One region of the Peribacillus sp. TH27 genome, then DNA from elsewhere that is predicted to be linked to it. Evidence: riboswitches for the same ligand, from Rfam matches in the RefSeq annotation. Region 1 holds a riboswitch; each other region holds the start of a gene.

Region 1 (5,905 bases):
CAGCAGAACCTTTCATAGCTTTAAAGTGTTCTTTTTGCTACAGATTTTGTCTTTCAATCGTACTTGGCAGAACAGATACGATGTAACTTACTCAGAGAGCCCATAAAGACGATCAAGTGCTGCACAGGATTTCCGCTACGATTGACCCCAATTGTGGTCATCCTAAAGGCTTTCCCAAGACGCGCTACCTCTCCGCCAATTGCACCAGCACCAAGAATGAGTATCGATTTCCCATTCAATTCTCATACTTCTATCTTTCTATCCCACAGCTCGACGTCTGCTTCATTCATGATAAGCTGTTTCAATTTCTTTTCGTACTGTAAAAGCATCCCAATCGTGTACTACCAAAATCCCGCGCTTCTCAATGACTTTAAAAGGCATTAATTCCATACCTGCACTCATAACCATAACCCACTTTAAATTCGGTGCTTTCTCAATTGTCTCATCTGTTAAATCTTCGCCGTATGGAATTAAGATTTTTGCTTCACGAAGTGGTTCATCCTCTCAATCCCCTTGATAAATGAAATTCAAAGCAGGAAAGGTATCCTCCATCTGCTTTTGGATGTCTTCTTTTGGAATAATTATTGAAAGTACTAACATGTTTATCTCACCTTTTAATTAACATAAAAAAAACACGGGCTCTGTATGTCCCGTGCAACTTTCTCTGAGGAGGTATTCCCTTAATAAAGCATATTCAGGTGTCCTCTTTTTGAGTTGGACAAAAGCCTTACCCCTGTTAAAAAAGGCTTTATTTTAATAAATTTGGATTTAAAGCACTTAGTTCCGGCAACATAAAAATGCCATCCCTTCGGATCAGAATGTCATCAAAGTAGATATCACCACCGCCATATTCAGGACGCTGGATCAAAACCATATCCCAATGTGTAGAAGAACGGTTACCATTATCAGCCTCTTGATAGGCTTGGCCAGGAGTTAGATGCAGACTGCCACATATTTTCTCATCAAACAAAATATCGTCCATTGGCTCCAAAATGTAAGGATTGATTCCAAGCGCGAATTCCCCAATAAAACGGGACCCTTCATCTACATCGAGAATCTCATTCATTTTAGAATTTTGATTAGAAACTGCTTTCGTGATTTTCCCCTTTTGTATGGTTAAAACTATGTCACGAAAGGTGATTCCTTGATATGTTGAAGGTGTGTTGAAGGCTACCCTACCATGAACACTCTCTTTTACGGGTGCCGTGAACACTTCCCCGTCAGGGAGATTATTTTTCCCAGCGCATATGACAGCCGGCATTCCTTTAATGGAAAAGGTGAGATTTGTCCCAGGTGAAACAATCCGGACTTTTTCAGTACGCTCCATCAATTGCTTAAGCGGTTTCAGTGCCACTTCCATTTTCCCGTAATCCATTGTGCACACGTTTAATAGAAAGTCTTCGTACTTTCTAAAACTCATACCGGCTTTTTGTGCTAATCTGACAGTCGGGTAATTAAGTAAAACCCAACGCCGGTTGTTTACATAGAAAAGAGTCGACGACTTCATCGCTTCCCCATGAAGACGATGCCTCTCTGCAGGAACTTCTGCCAATTCAGCATCGTTTTCTTCACTGGAGATGATTATTATCGCATCAATATCAGTATATTTCCTCAAAGTCCATTGTGATAAGGTATCAAGTTGTTCCTTCACATTCCCTTTTAACAAGTGTCGGCTTATTTCATCGTCTTCCAGTTCGACATATGGATATGCACCGATTCTGTATGTTTCATCAATCAGCTCTTTCAATAGCGGTTTCATGTTGATATGACCCCGTATCAAGATTCTCTCTTTTGGCTGTAATTGTACGGAATGATGAATCAGCCTTTCAGCAAGCTTGGTTATTCGCTTATCCTTCATCTGGCTGTACCTTATTTTTCTAGATCACGAAGAGTTTCAAGCGCTTCTTCGACATGGCCTTTGACTTTTACCTTACGCCATTCTTTAACTATCGTTCCTTCCTTATCAATCAGAAAAGTTGAACGTTCAATGCCCATATATTCCTTGCCGAAGTTCTTTTTTAATTTCCATACATCATATAATTCAGCAGCCTCTTGATTTTCGTCAGCTAGTAGCAGAAAAGGTAACCCATATTTTTCAATAAATTTTTCATGACGCGCCGCCGGATCTGGACTGATCCCTATGATGACAGCATTCAATTCCTCAAACTGCTCATTGTGGTCACGGAAATCACAGGCCTCCGTTGTGCAACCAGGCGTCATGTCTTTCGGATAAAAATATAAAACAACGTGTTTGCCCTTAGAATCCGATAGGGAAACTTTTTCACCGTTGTTTGCAGGAAGTTGAAAATCCGGTGCTTTTTCTCCAATTTTAACAGTCATTCTTACCCCTCCATTTCTTTCATTATGGTAAGCGTACCCAATAATTGAAAGAAACACAACTTTCATTTATTCTTCCTTTCCTTCTGTTCTAAGTCAATCACTGTCCGGATCACAAACGCAGCCGGGAGAGTGTATCCAATGAACGCCTGGATTGTCGCAATCATCCTGCCCATGCCTATCGGGGCTATATCTCCATACCCTACTGAAAACATTGTCATTGCACTAAAATAAAAAGAAGTCTTCAGTTGCTCGTAAAAACTGCCGTCTAAACGATTGCCCATATCAAGAATCACCGAATGATTCTGAAGCTCGTATAATAAATAAATCAGTGCAAAACCTACTAATATCGTCGCATATAAATTGCCGAGCCATAGCATATCCTCTAGAGAAAACTTTTTTCCTCCCGACTCAACAAGAAATAACGTTCGAATGCTCATCACCATGCAAAAAATAATCCCTGCAATCAAGATGTAAAAAGTCATCCCCCACGCCTCATTTCAAAACAACCCACTCCCCCTATACATACTCCCCGTCCAAACAATATATTCTTTATTTAGGGGTCAGACCCCATTTCCCAACATTCACATCCTTAAACAAACCTAGGTGCACCAATAGTTTTGTCGATATAGGGCGGGGTCAGACCCCATTTCCCGAGACTTTTTTCCTTGTTGACCATTTTAGTCGGGATATGATAAGCTTGTCTAAATTTTTATAATAGTTTTTATTTTATAAATATTTGTTGCCTGCAGTTTAATTTACAGCGGGTTTGTGAAATTTCATATGTGGAAATAGGTTCCTAATTTTTTTAGGATTAAAAGGGAAGTCCGGTGTAATTCCGGCACGGTCCCGCCACTGTAATAGGAATGTTAGCGCTATGCAATATGCCACTGATTTTCGGATTGGGAAGGCCTGCCGCTAATAAGATTCCTAAAGTCAGGAGACCTGCCTGTTTCGACAACACTGTTTTAACCTACGGAGAATAGGGAAGTGTTAGGGACCTTATAATTTTAAGGGGTTTTTGTATACCCCTTTATTTTAAGCATTTCTAACTTTCTCTTTTGACGGTTAGGGGTGCTTTTTTTGTTGTTATTTTATTTTTTAAAAAAAGAATGTAGGAGGATGGGAATATTGAAAAGTAGTAGTTTAGGGTACCCGCGAATTGGGGAAGATCGTGAATGGAAACGCACATTAGAAGCCTACTGGTCGGGAAAAATCGATGAATCGGAGTTTACGGCACAGCTAGAAGCCATCCGTTTAGGCAACTTACAAAAGCAAAAGGACCAAGGTATAGATATTATTCCTGTCAATGACTTTACTTTATATGATCAAATGCTCGATATGTCTGTAATGTTCGGTCTTGTTCCTGAGCGTTATTCAGCCTATAAAGGCGGCACTGTTCCCCTTTCTGTATATTACTCTATGGCTCGCGGAAACAAGGATGAAGTTGCTTCTGAAATGACGAAATGGTTCAATACAAACTATCACTATATCGTTCCCGAATTAAAACCGTCGAAGCTGACTTTGACAGAAAATAAACCACTTGCTGCTTATCGCGAAGCCAAAGAAAAACTAGGAATTGAAGCTAAGCCCGTTTTAGTCGGACCTTATACTTTTATTACTCTGTCTAAAGGCTACAATAAGCAAGATGTACCTGGAATCATCCTTAGTCTCCTGCCTTTATACACACAAATTCTGCAAGAGTTAGAACAAGAAGGCGTGAAGTGGGTGCAAATGGATGAACCCTCCCTTGTTTCATCCATTTCTAAAGATGATATGCAAACTGTTACTTACTTATATGAAAAATTGAATGAAGCAGCTCCAAACTTGAACATCATGCTACAAACATACTTTGATGCGGTAGAGCACTACCAAGAAGTTATTGAATTACACGTTCAAGGGATCGGTCTTGATTTTGTCCATGATAAAGGGAAAAACCTTAGTAATCTTCAAGAATTCGGCTTCCCGAAAGACAAAGTGCTCGGTGCAGGTGTGATTGATGGGAAAAACATATGGCTTTCCGATTTATCGAAAAAGAATCAGTTGATCAATACCCTCACAAAAACCGTAGCCGAAGACCAAATTTGGCTTCAACCCTCTTGCTCCCTGCTTCATGTACCAGTAACGGTTCGTAATGAGACGGCTCTTACTAAAGAAGTGCAACAGGCCCTTGCTTTTGCTGATGAGAAGCTTGAAGAAATCACTCTACTAGTAAAAGGTTGTAATCAAGGTGCCGAAGCAATTGCTGAAAAAGTAGCCGCTAACAAATTAGCACTTCAAACGTTAGCAAATTCAAACGCGCGAAACCATAAAGACGTCCAAACTGGTGTCGAACAGGCGAAGAGTCAAACAGCCGGCCGTCAGCTGCCATTTAAAGAGCGTTATCACAAACAACAGGAATTTTTCAAACTGCCTTTCCTTCCATCAACAACAATCGGAAGCTTTCCGCAGACAGCTGAAGTAAAACAAGCTCGCGGGAAATTCAAACGAGGAGAATGGACGGCTGCTCAATATGAAACATTTGTTAACGAGGAAATCAGCAAATGGATCGATATCCAGGAAGAAATCGGCTTGGATGTTCTTGTACATGGAGAATTTGAACGAACAGATATGGTTGAATTTTTCGGCCATAAACTGGGCGGATTCGTTTTCCTCGAAAAAGGCTGGGTACAATCTTACGGTTCTCGCTGCGTAAAACCGCCTGTTATCTACGGCGATGTTCATTTCATCGAGCCGATGACGGTCCGGGAAAGTGTGTACGCGCAATCCCTGACGAAGAAAACGGTAAAAGGAATGCTGACAGGTCCTGTAACAATTCTGAACTGGTCATTTGTACGTGATGATATTTCAAGGGAGAATGTTTGCTACCAGTTAGCTCTTGCCTTGGAAAAAGAAGTGAGAGCGTTAGAAACTTCCGGAATCAAAATGATTCAGGTGGATGAGCCTGCCCTTAGAGAAGGTCTGCCATTGAAAAAAAGCGACCGCGATGAATATTTAAAATGGGCTGTGAACTCCTTCCTGATTTCCACTTCAAGTGTGGAAGATACAACTCAAATTCACACGCATATGTGTTATTGCGATTTCAACAGCTTCATGGATGTCATCTCTTCCCTGGATGCCGATGTAATTTCCATAGAAACATCTCGCAGCCACGGTGAACTAGCTACCGCATTTGAGGAAAAAACGTATGAAAAGGGTATTGGTCTAGGCGTATATGATATTCACAGTCCACGGGTTCCTGCAGTCGAGGAAATGGTCGATATGATTGAACGAGGCATCAAAGTATTGGATAAAGATCAATTTTGGATTAACCCGGACTGCGGTCTGAAAACAAGGGGCGTTCCTGAAACCGTTGCTTCTTTGAAAAATATGGTGGAAGCCGCAACAATCGTTCGCAAAAACCTACTGGTCAATCAACAGTCAAATGACTGAAAAAGGTATTGATCTTACAAATGCTAATCCTATCCGGCAGTCACGGACTTTTTTAACAGATCTTGTTTTCCCACCAGATACGAATCATCACAACACCATCTTTGGCGGTAAGGTGATGGCCTATGTAGATAAAATC
Region 2 (5,905 bases), 500 kb from region 1:
CATGAATGCTTTAGCTTTTTTATCAACCAAGGTAATATTGATAGTTACTCAGCGTTAATGATTAGCCGTGAATTTTTTTATCGCCTAAACTTAAATACGGAGTACCCTTTCTTAACAACTTCCTTTTAACCGAAGCCAGATTTTTGCTGTTTCTTTTCTTAGTTGCATAATAGAATACCTTAAATCAATGACAATGGTTTCAAAAAGTGCCTTGATTCTACCGGAAAATATACTACGGGTCTTTGCTAGGAAAATACTATTTGCTTGTAAAAAGTATGGAGGGATATTACATTTATTGTAATGAACAAGGGGGAAATAGGATATTAAACTATTTTTATACAATTGATGAGGAGGGAAGCCATGCTAGAGATTAAAACGATAAATGATGTGGTTTGTGTACAAGGGACCCCTGAAGGAATAAAGTCGGGGATGAGTGTATATGTTTTTTTAACAGACGGCCTATTGATTGATACGGGAGCCCAAATTTTATTGGAAGAACTTATCCCTTTCTATGAATCAGCCGACTTCGATTTAGTGGCGCTAACGCATTATCATGAGGACCATACTGGCGGTGCGGCCTGGATACAGGAACATAAAAAAGTTCCCATGTATATTCATCCGATGTCGATTGATGTTTGTGCCAAGGATGCTGAATATCCTGATTATCGCAAAGCTTTTTGGGGAAGGAGAGACGGCTTCAAAGCTGAGCCGTTGGGGAGGACTGTTCATTCCCGTACCCAAACGTGGGAGCCAATCTTTACCCCAGGTCATGCTAAGGACCATATGGTGTATTTGAATCACAGTAATGGCATGCTGTTTTCAGGTGACCTATTCGTTACACCGAAAACAAAGCTTGTTTTACGGGAAGAATCTGTCCCTGTTATCATCGATTCCATAAATAGATTACTTCAATATGATTTTGGAGAGGTTTTTTGTTGTCATGCCGGTCATGTCCCTAATGGGAAGGAAATGTTTCAAAGAAAGCTCGACTATTTGGAAAACCTGCGTGGTGAAATTTTACGATTACATAATCAAGGCTTGGCAGTTCATGAAATCCAGCAAATTGTTTTGCCGAATCAATATCCGCTCATCGAGATATCTGGCCACGAATGGGATTCGGAGCATATTATCACATCGATATTAAAAGAAAAGATATTGATTAATAAGGATAATGGAGCGAAATACTAATTAGTGATTTTGTGTAATTGAAGAGGTGCTAATCAATTTCCTTTCAGAAGCACGCATTGTAATTTAAGGGATAATTTAATACATTTAAACTGAAAATTAAATACGTCTAGAAAAAGGTGCAGATAATATATTGAAGATTATCTGCTTAAAAGGGAAGTCCGGTTAGAATCCGGCGCTGTCCCGCAACTGTATATGAGAGCGATTCGAGTAATGCCACTGTCTTCTGCAAAAGGGGATGGGAAGGTTCGAAAAGCGATGATCATGAGCCAGGATACCTGCCTATTTTTAGCACAGCATCATAAACCTACGAGGATAGGAGGTGTTAAGTGCGAGAATTGACAAGAGCATGTTTTTCATTTTTTGAAAAATGGAAAATTCATGTTTGTTTTTTGTTATGTTTTCGTTTGCACTCTAACAACTTCTAATCGGGAAGTTGTTTTTTTATTTTTTTAGATGTAATCAGTTATAATAGTCGATTTTTTAACAAAATCATAAGGAAATCTCGTCTCTCTATGGAATAGGAGAAAAGTTTTCTTTATGAACAAAATTTAAGGGGGGTAATGCATGTTTGGAACAGTTAGATACTTTACGGATTTTTTAAAAGCTCAGATTATGTATAATTTTTCTGGGGAAAAAATGATTTCTTTAAGCGAAAATCATGCAAGGTTGAACAAGGAAATTAATGTGAAGGCAAAAAATTCAAAAGAAAAAGTAGAGTATTTACTTAATCTTGAAAAGGCTTATGGAATAATTAATAAGGAAATGTTCGGTCTAAAGGAGGAGTTGACAGTTTAATAAAAAGGAGCCACCTAAAGGAGGCTCCGGACACTAATTATTTATTCTTGTTTGGCTCGGTTTCATCATAAAAATCATGGGCTTCTTCAATGTTCTGAAGGTCAGCAGCTGCATAAACATTCCCGCCAGCCAGCCCTTCATTGATGTAACGGTCGATGTCTAAGAAAGCAGAGTTCTTGCCTTCATATTCGGTATCCTTCAAAAATGTGAATTCTTCTTTATCCAAAAGAAATCCCTCCTAACCTTTTTTATAGTGTAGGCAAAAGAGGGCTTTTTATTCTGAGTAAGTCCTCATGAATGAAATGAGGAGTTTAGCACTAACTTATTCATATACATGATAGACCATTAAGTCATGTATGATGCTTTTGAGCTTAGCTTCGTCTGTTTCTGAAGGGGGATTGGCAGTCCATTCTATGGACCCGTCTTTATGGTATAAGGCTTGGACGGCCTGCTTGTTAAAGTAAAAGGAAATTTTCCAACCTGGTAAATTTTTATGTAATGGTGCCCATTGAAAATGAGTAATCATATGTATAACCTCCATATAAGCTGTCTCTCATTTCATTATAATGGAAAACGGCAGATGGAGGTTATTTTCTCGTTTGATTTAATAAAGTTAATTCAATAAACAGGTTTTTCAAATGCAAGAGTCGGCTTGCTTCAATTTCTTCTTCATCAAATTGCATGGGTTTAGAGTTTACTTCGTAAATGAAGAGTGATCCTGTTGAATCTTCGCCAATATCAATAGAGAATTCCCCGAGAAAGCCGAATTTCTTCGAAAGAATCAGACCGCACTTTTGAGCAATGTACGCCAACTTCCGGTTTAAATTCCTCGATTGCAAGTTTTTGTAAGGGAAAAGTTTCCCGCCTCTTGGAGTATGGGTTGTGATTTCCTGGGTTTGTGACATCCGTACAGCCTTACCAGTAATTTTATAGAACCCATTTTCATAATGAACGAGAACTCGGTAATCATAACGATGTCCATTCAGTTTCTTTGGTATAACCGCGCGTTGGGCGAGATAGGCTCTTCTCATCAGTAGCATTTTTTTATGCTCCCAAAATGAGGAGAAATTTGGGAAGGATTCACTATGTTTTAGGCTATTAAACTGAAGAGTTTCATCAGGATTCTCGATTAGTGTGTAAATACCTTTCCCTTGGCTTCCTTTAGATGGTTTTAGGTAAATATGTCTGTGGGATTTTAAAAAAGCCCTCAGTCCATCGCAATCACCTAGGATAATTGTTGATGGAAGATGGTTGGTGAGGGAGCCATCTTCCATCAATGCTTCATACATCATATATTTATCTAAAAAACAAGGATTGAAAAGGTTCATACCATGATCTTGAAAGTAGTTGATAAGCCGTTGAAAATCCTCTGATGCCTCGAAGCCCCTTGAGGGAATTCGGTTATAAACTATATCGGGAAGCGGCATCTTAACCTCGATCCATTTGTTTGAAATGGAGGAAAAAAGGAAGCCTTTTACAGGGATGGAATGAAAGGTCTCAACCGTAAATACAAACACTAAAATCCCATGTTCCAACAAATATAGGGATAAATCCTGAAAAAGGGTCAAGTTTCCCCCTATTCCTGATTCCTTTTTGGGATTTGAAGAAGTTAAAATTCCGACGACGAGCATCCGGCTACCTGGAAAAATAGAAATAGGAATAAGTGTTTGATTATTTTGATTCTGTTTATAGTGTATTTCCTCTTTTTCCGCGCCGGCGAATAGTTGCATGCTTTCTTGGTCGTGGTACCAGCTTTCAGTTGGAATATCGTAAAAAATATTCATCTCTGCACACCGACAGCATTTGTAATGGTTTGTTCCGTAAGATAAATAGCATAATCAAGGCTGAGCTTTCTTGTTAGCAGCTCGAACTCTTTGAGTTTTGGATGGGAAAAGATTGAACGTCCTGGTTTAGAATTAGCTTCAAACATCCAAACTTGCCCTTTTTTATCTAATCCAAAATCAAAACCGATTTCTGCAATGATGCCATCTAAGTGCTCTTCAATACTTTCACTTAATATTAGGGCGGCTTCCGAAAGCTTTCGTTCGACTTCTTTCGCCTCATCATCATCACCATATAGCTCGGCAATCGTCTTGATGACACCTCCGCTTTTAATGTGGGTAGTAACGCTTCCAGCGCCGGCTATTTTTGCGGCGATTGCAGTTACCTGCCAAATTCCCTTGCTGTCCTTGTTCGTATGCACTCGGAAATCTACAGGTCGTTTTGAAGAACGAATTAATGGTATGCCCTGCTGCACAATGAGATTTTCAAGCGGTCGATTATGAAAGATGTGTTTAACAATGGATTCTAAAGTAGAAAACTTTTGCAATTTATTTTCCTGAGCATCATTTTTATAACGACAATAGTAGACATTTTCATGTTTATCATAAAGAATTTGGTGAATTCCAAGCCCAAGGCTGCCATGAATAGGCTTTATATAAACTTGGCGGTAATGAGAAAGCAGGGTTTCTACGACGGACAGAGATTGAAAAGGATACGTTTCCGGTAAAAAAGGAAGTGCCCGCTCATCCGCACATAACCGTTCATTTATATCCCATTTATTAAAAAAACCTGGATTGTACCAAGGAATTGTATACTCTTTTTGGAATTTCTGTTTCACTTCCTTAGGGCCATCCCGGTTTTCCGTCAAACGGTTAGGGAGCCGGTCATAGATGACATTTGGAAAAGGAAATTCGTTAATATTCCAGTCATCGTTCTCATAGACATAGCCCTTGATTGTTTCTTTTTCCCAATTGATTACATTTTCACCGAAAACAAAAGGGATACAGCCTGTTGTTTGGCTCAGAGAAAGGAGTTTTGAAAAAAAATCTGAACGTTCCCCGAGCGGTTTGTTTGAAATGCCGGTAAAACCTGATGAAAATATCCCGACGACTGGCCCAATATGAATGCTCTTACCGTATATAAATAGATGTAGAGGCATATCGACCTGAGTAAATATTAAAGATTCCGCGAGACTTTCTGACAGGACGATTGTTTGCTTGATTGCAGGATTTTGTTTAACAATGGCAGGACATGAATGCTGGCCAAAATATATTAATTCAATCTCTGCCAAATCTCCAAGCTCTGATGGATAGAAGAGAACGTTGCCGGGAGTATCGGCAATCTCGGCAGGATAAGTCTTTCTCACTCTCTATTCACCTGCTTTCTGAAGATGATCGGCTAAAAATTGGCTATATTGGAACGGTGCGCGATGGATATCCTTCATCGATTCAGGTTGAAGTGTTTGGATGATTTTCCTACCTGGTTTTGAGTTAATATCCATTATCCATATTTGCCCTTTTTTATCAATGCCTAGGTCGATTCCTAGCTCAAATAGCCTTTCAAAAACGGCTTCGGTTTCGACAGGTAAGGTACGGAGGATATGCTGGATTTTTTGTTCGGCAGCAATTGGAATAGATTCAGGATTTTTTTTGATGAAAGCCTCGAGCGAAATAGCTTCCCCACCAGTGGCTAAATTGGAGGTGATTCCATCTTGTTGTCCCAGGCGAATGCCTCTGCCGCGTTCCATCCACTGATTTTTTTCGTTTTTTTGAAGTAAAATTCGTAAATCGAACGGTTCCTTTTTCTGGTTGCAAAGTTCTAAATAAGGCTGACAAAGGTAACTATATCGATTTAATAAATGCTGCAGCCATTTGTTCAGTTGAGATTTAGAGTCAAATTTACGGTCGTATTTGGTGCCCTTTTTTGTCATGGACACCAATGTGCCGCCTTCGGTTTTTGTGAGAAGATAGATTCCCGTACCACCTGCTCCAAACTCTGGTTTGATAATAATTTTATCCAGACGTTCCAAATGCCCGCTGATTTCTTCAGGTGTGGTAACTTGAACGGTTTCTGGAAAAAATGCCTCTAGCAGGGGATGTTTTTTTAAAATTTGATAAACTTCCCACTTTCCTGGAAGGCC
Region 3 (5,905 bases), 390 kb from region 1:
GATCATGAAAGTTCCCAATTGCTTGAAAAGCTCGCCACTTATGATGGTAAAATATCTTAAGTTTAATTTTTGCTGAATAGAAACTTTTTAAACCGACAAAATAGATAACATGAAATATATCTAGATGGAAGGAGCAAAAAGTATGATATCCGAGCAGGATTATACGGCAGCAAACCTGTCACAAGATTTACTGAATGAACTAAAAAGCTTTGAAAGCAAGCTAGGCCAAGACGCAAATAAAGAACTAATTGTTATCGCCTATGAAAAAGAGAAGGAAGCCTTGAATTAAAAAAAAGACTCAAACGTCATTTAAATGGCTTGTTTGAGTCCTTTTTTTTAGACATGATTGAAATTTGTTGACCCTCACAATATTACATAAAAAGGGTGCTCGAAGTATTCAGAGCACCCTTTTCACATCTTTATTTACTGAATATGTCCGTTAAAACCGGCACGATTTGTTTTTTACGTGATACAACGCCTTCTAAGACGGCAATGTTGTTGCTCAATGTAACGTTATACGCTTTTTCAACTGCTTCCGTTGATTTCCCAAGAGCCAAGGCAACAGAATCATTTGTTAAAATATCCGTTACAACGAATAAGAATAAATCTAATTCTTTCGTAGCAATAACAGCTTCAATAGCCGCTTCTAATTCAGCTTGTTTTGCAAGAACTTCATTCGGATCCACAGCATTGACTTGAGCAATCTCCACTTTCGCAGTTCCCATAGAGAATTCTTTTGCATCAAGAGTAATTAGCTGGGCAATTGTTTTGTCGCTCAGGTCAGCGCCTGCTTTTAACATTTCTAAGCCATATGTTTCAGCATTTACTCCGGCAATCTCCGCTAATTCCATTGCTGCTGCAACATCTTGCTCTGTGCAGGTTGGAGATTTGAACAATAAAGAATCGGAAATGATGGCAGATAGCATTAGACCTGCGATTGCTTTAGGCACTTCAATACCGTTTTCTTTATAGATTTTATTTAAAATAGTTGCCGTGCAACCAACTGGTTCTGCGCGGTAATATAAAGGATCACTTGTTTCAAAGTTAGCGATACGGTGGTGGTCGATAACTTCTAAAACACGGACTTGGTCAATGTCTTCTGCACTTTGCTGGCGTTCGTTGTGATCGACTAAAATCACACCATCCGCTTCCCCTGCCACTTTTTCTACAAGACGAGGAGCTTCGAATTTGAATTGGTCTAATGCATATTGAGTTTCACCATTCACTTCACCAAGACGAACAGGTTCAGCATTGATACCTAGTTGTTTTTTCAGATCCGCATAAGCGATAGCTGAACAAATTGTGTCTGTATCTGGGTTTTTATGTCCAAAAACTAATACTTTTTCCAAGATTATTTCTCCTTTTTAATAAATATTTTTCCGGGAACCCCCATCATTACAATAAGGGAGAGCCACCTTTACTATACACTTTATTTTAACATAAAATCTCTTACATTCAGCGTTTGAATTTCCCATTTTCCTATTAATTCTTTCACTCTTTTTCCCTCTCCCCTCACTTTGTCAATAGATAAGGATTGGTTTTTATCAAATATATTAGTTGAATTATCGTCTCATATGGATTACGATAATATAAGCAGAAATACTAGATATTGATATTAAAAACAACACACATAACTATATATAGAATTATTTGTAATCCAAGGTGCCAGTGATGGCTGAAAAGGGAATCCGGTGTAAACCCGGAACTGTCCCCGCAACTGTAAATGTGACGAAATGAGAAAACCACTGTATAGCTCTTTATACGGGAAGAACTCAAAGTAGGATGATCATGAGTCAGGAGACCTGCCTGGATTTTTCACGTTTCTTATTCTTCGGGGATTGAGATGATGAAACGATAGTATAACGGCTATTTTTTCATGGCTCTTTTATTCTATCGTTTGATCCGCTCAATTTATTGGGCGGATTTTTTTATTTAATGGAAGTTTACAAGGAGGATTATTCATGACTCAAACATATAACTCTACTATAGTGAAAAATGACACAGAAACAAGTTCTATCCAGCTTGAGATGTTATCCAAGGAATTCGAAGGCCGGCTAGATATGGAAAAGTTCAAAAAGCGTTTTACAAAATGGCTAGATCGTAAAAGTGACTCAACAGAAGAACAAACTTCAAAAAAACTGATCCAGCTTGCTCTCGAAAGTGTAGACATAGATGCTCCAGATTGGACGTTTGTTGCTGCGGCAGAACTTTTGAATACGATGTACAGGGATGCACAAGCGAATCGCGGTTATGAGGGCGTGAGCTACGGACCGTTCTATGAATTAATCGCAGGACTCTCTCAACAGCAAGAGGGGGAACGCTACCCGATTTATAAACCCGAACTACTCGACTCTTACTCCAAAGAAGAAATTGAAGAATTAGGCTTAGTGATCGATCCGGAAAAAGATAAACTATTTTCTTATATCGGTATCTACTTATTAAACGACCGCTACCTAGCCCGTCCGAAAAAAGACAAGGTCTACGAACTGCCTCAGGAGCGCTTCATGATCATCGCTATGGAAATTATGAGAATGGAAAAAACAGAACACCGCCTGCAACTTGTCAAAGAGGCATACTGGGCGATGTCCAATCTGTATATGACCGTCGCGACACCTACCCTATCAAACGCAGGAAAAACTCACGGTCAGTTAAGTTCATGCTTTATTGACGCGATTGAAGATTCTATTGATGGCATTTATCTATCCAACTACGATGCCGCTAAAGTATCTAAATTCGGCGGTGGTGTAGGACTTTATGTCGGTAAAATCCGCTCACTTGGTTCTGATATCCGTGGTTTTTCTGGAAACAGTTCAGGCACGACCCCTTGGATCCGTTTGTTTAACCAGACTGCTGTCAGCGTCGATCAATTGGGCCAGCGTAAAGGGGCAATCGCGATTTATTTGGATGCCTGGCATAAAGATATCATGAGTTTCCTTGACTTAAAGACACAAAACGGTGATGACCGGTTGAAAGCTCATGATATTTTTACAGGTGTATGTATTCCTGATCTGTTCATGGAAGCCGTACGCGATCGGAAAGAATGGTATCTTTTCGACCCACATACCGTAAAGCAAACCCTTGGATTCTCACTCGAAGATTTTTATGACGAGAAAAAAGGCGAAGGAAGCTTCAGAAATCATTACGCTCACGCTGTGGAGGCTGCGGAAAATGGCACACTTCCTAGCTATAGCTTTGAAAAAATCAACGCGATGGACATTATGAAGAGCATTATGATTTCTCAGCTAGAAGAAGGCGTACCGTATATGTTCTACCGTGATGAAGTGAACCGTAAGAATCCTAATAAACATAAAGGAATGATTTATTGTTCCAACCTTTGCACAGAGATTGCTCAAAACTTAAGCCCTTCAACGATCACGGATGAATACGAAACTGAAGATGGCGATGTAGTTGTAGTTCGTAAAAGCGGCGATTTCGTTGTATGTAACCTTTCTTCCATTAACCTGCCTCGCGCGGTAAGTAGCGATGTATTAGAAAGATTGATTCCGATTCAGATCCGCATGCTCGATAACGTCATTGATGTGAACAGTCTTCCGGTCAAGCAAGCATCCATCTCAAACAAGCGTTACCGGGCAATTGGCTTAGGAACATTTGGATGGCATCATTTACTTGCCACCCAGAATATATATTGGGAATCAGATGAGGCCGTTCAATATGCTGATACTTTATACGAAAAAATTGCTTACTTAACAATCAAAGCGTCTAATGAATTGGCTAAGGAAAAAGGAACGTACCCATATTTTGAAGGATCTGATTGGCATACAGGCCAATATTTCGAACTTCGTGACTATACCGATGAAAAATGGATAGATTTAAAAGAAAATGTGCAGCTACACGGTACCCGTAATGGATATTTAATGGCCATTGCACCTAATTCATCAACGGCTAAAATCGGTAACTCCACTGATGGAATCGATCCCTTATATGAAATTGAATTTTATGAAGAAAAGAAAAACTTCAAATTCAAAGTGACAGCACCCGGATTGACGCCTAATACGTATGAGTATTATAAAAAAACACGATTTAACTTGGACCAACTGGAAAGCATCAGACAAAATGCAGCCCGTCAGCGTCATATTGACCAAGCTATCAGCTTTAACCTGTATGTCCACAACACAATCAAGGCTAAAGTTCTATTGGATATCCATTTAACAGCATGGGAAAGCGGATTGAAATCAACATATTATGTTCGTTCCACTTCATCTGAATATGATAATGCCTGCGAAAGTTGCTCAAGTTAACGATCAAATCAGTAATCTATTTTTAAAGGAGTTTTACGAATGACCAATCATATCAAAAAAATCCGGATGCTCGAACCTACGCATCCAACTAAAGCAACGGGCGTATTCAAAGGGGAAGCTTCAGGCTTTCTCCTTTGGAACGATATTCAGTATGAAAAATTCTATGATACGTATACACAACTCATAAATAACTTTTGGAAGCCTTCGAGCGTGAACATGATTCAGGATAAAAAGCAGTGGGGCGAATTAGATGAAGATATCCAGGATGCTTTCCTTGATATCCTTACAATGATTGCAGGAATGGACAGCCTTCAAACGCCGACTTTAGTGGAAATCCTTCGTTACATCAAAGACCCGGCAGCAAAAGCGATCCTGGCCAACATGGCCCAGCAGGAATCTATTCATAATGAATCTTATTCCTATATCCTTGCTTCCTTGATTCCGGTAGGCAAGCAAAAACAACTTTTCGACCGCATTAAAGAACACCCTGAAGTGATAAAGCGGAATCAACCGATTGTGGACGCCTATCAAACGTTTGTGGACGATCCTAGTCCTCAACACTTATTTGAAGCACTCATCCATTCCACGAACCTCGAAGGTATTTATTTCTACCTGGCATTCGCCTTCTATTACAACTTAGGGCGTCAAAACCTAATGACTGGTTCGGCTACAATGATTTCCTATATACATCGCGATGAAATGGTTCACTTCGATTTCATCGGAATGCTCGTACAAATCTTGATGTATGAATACCCGGAGTTAAATAATGAAGAAAACACGAAGTTCATCTATACAACGATTGAAAGAGCAGTTGAACTTGAAAAAGAATGGTCTGAGTATATGCTTGAGGATATCCAAACCAAAGCAGATCTCGACTTGGAAGAATTCAACGAGTACATCGAGTACATCGCCAACAAACGACTGCGTATGCTAGGACTTGAAAACTTGTACCAAGAGTATAGTGAGAACCCGATGCCATGGATTAAAACATTCGACGACGAATCTATTGGCCTCACCAAAACTGATTTCTTTGAACAAAAATCAAGAACATACAGTCAAGTAAATGCTAGCAATGGGTTCGATGAGCTATAAAATTGCAATTGTCTATCATTCGGCCGGCGGCAATACAAAAGCTCTAGCTGAAGCCCTTGCTTCCCTTTTGCCAGAAGCAGAACTTTTTCGAACTAGCGAATTTGATACCGGTATATTGCCAGAATACGATGCATTGATTATCGGTACCTATACATGGGGTAATGGAGAGCTTCCTGCCAAAACAGCTGCCTTTTATGCGGAACTAGAGCGATTACCGATTTCTCATCTAAAGACAGGCGTCTTCGGGACAGGAGAAACCAATTACAATCATTTTTGCGGAGCGGTCGATCATTTTCGGGACATGCTATTTGCAAAGAGCCAGTTATTGGTGACTTTAAAAATCGAACAAATGTATCAAGAATCAGACTTGCCAAGACTTCAAAAGTTCGCCTCTTTATTTAGGAACTGAATGAAAGGGATATGCGATTATGCATATCCCTTTCATTCGTTAATTAGTAAAAAACAGAATCGTGATTATGAACATCATTTAATCCCTGCATCATACTAAGGATAATAATGGTATATAATGAAGAAAAAAGGAGAAATCCTATGGC

Evidence for each region. Region 1 has a riboswitch for cobalamin ahead of metE (5-methyltetrahydropteroyltriglutamate--homocysteine S-methyltransferase). Riboswitches for the same ligand answer to the same signal wherever they lie in the genome.
Region 2: another riboswitch for cobalamin. It lies ahead of JFU24_RS10235 (hypothetical protein); the one in region 1 lies ahead of metE (5-methyltetrahydropteroyltriglutamate--homocysteine S-methyltransferase).
Region 3: another riboswitch for cobalamin. It lies ahead of JFU24_RS10730 (ribonucleoside-diphosphate reductase subunit alpha); the one in region 1 lies ahead of metE (5-methyltetrahydropteroyltriglutamate--homocysteine S-methyltransferase).

Annotation. Positions count from the first base shown of each region.
Region 1 covers NZ_JAEKEV010000002.1:2,322,362-2,328,266, forward strand. The annotation lists gene JFU24_RS31035 (NAD(P)-dependent oxidoreductase) at 54-239, opposite strand; gene JFU24_RS30290 (hypothetical protein) at 283-477, opposite strand; gene JFU24_RS12715 (aminopeptidase) at 749-1,858, opposite strand; gene bcp (thioredoxin-dependent thiol peroxidase) at 1,870-2,340, opposite strand; gene JFU24_RS12725 (potassium channel family protein) at 2,403-2,822, opposite strand; cobalamin riboswitch at 3,114-3,304, shown strand; gene metE (5-methyltetrahydropteroyltriglutamate--homocysteine S-methyltransferase) at 3,460-5,769, shown strand; gene JFU24_RS12735 (acyl-CoA thioesterase) at 5,762-5,905, shown strand, end outside.
Region 2 covers NZ_JAEKEV010000002.1:1,824,067-1,829,971, reverse strand. The annotation lists gene JFU24_RS10240 (MBL fold metallo-hydrolase) at 361-1,188, shown strand; cobalamin riboswitch at 1,286-1,485, shown strand; gene JFU24_RS10235 (hypothetical protein) at 1,753-1,983, shown strand; gene JFU24_RS10230 (hypothetical protein) at 2,021-2,209, opposite strand; gene JFU24_RS10225 (YheE family protein) at 2,306-2,509, opposite strand; gene JFU24_RS10220 (YheC/YheD family endospore coat-associated protein) at 2,571-3,767, opposite strand; gene JFU24_RS10215 (YheC/YheD family endospore coat-associated protein) at 3,764-5,131, opposite strand; gene JFU24_RS10210 (YheC/YheD family endospore coat-associated protein) at 5,135-5,905, opposite strand, start outside.
Region 3 covers NZ_JAEKEV010000002.1:1,936,336-1,942,240, forward strand. The annotation lists gene JFU24_RS10715 (SulP family inorganic anion transporter) at 1-60, shown strand, start outside; gene JFU24_RS10720 (hypothetical protein) at 143-289, shown strand; gene JFU24_RS10725 (manganese-dependent inorganic pyrophosphatase) at 420-1,349, opposite strand; cobalamin riboswitch at 1,644-1,824, shown strand; gene JFU24_RS10730 (ribonucleoside-diphosphate reductase subunit alpha) at 1,962-4,259, shown strand; gene JFU24_RS10735 (ribonucleotide-diphosphate reductase subunit beta) at 4,299-5,351, shown strand; gene JFU24_RS10740 (flavodoxin domain-containing protein) at 5,341-5,760, shown strand; gene JFU24_RS10745 (hypothetical protein) at 5,901-5,905, shown strand, end outside.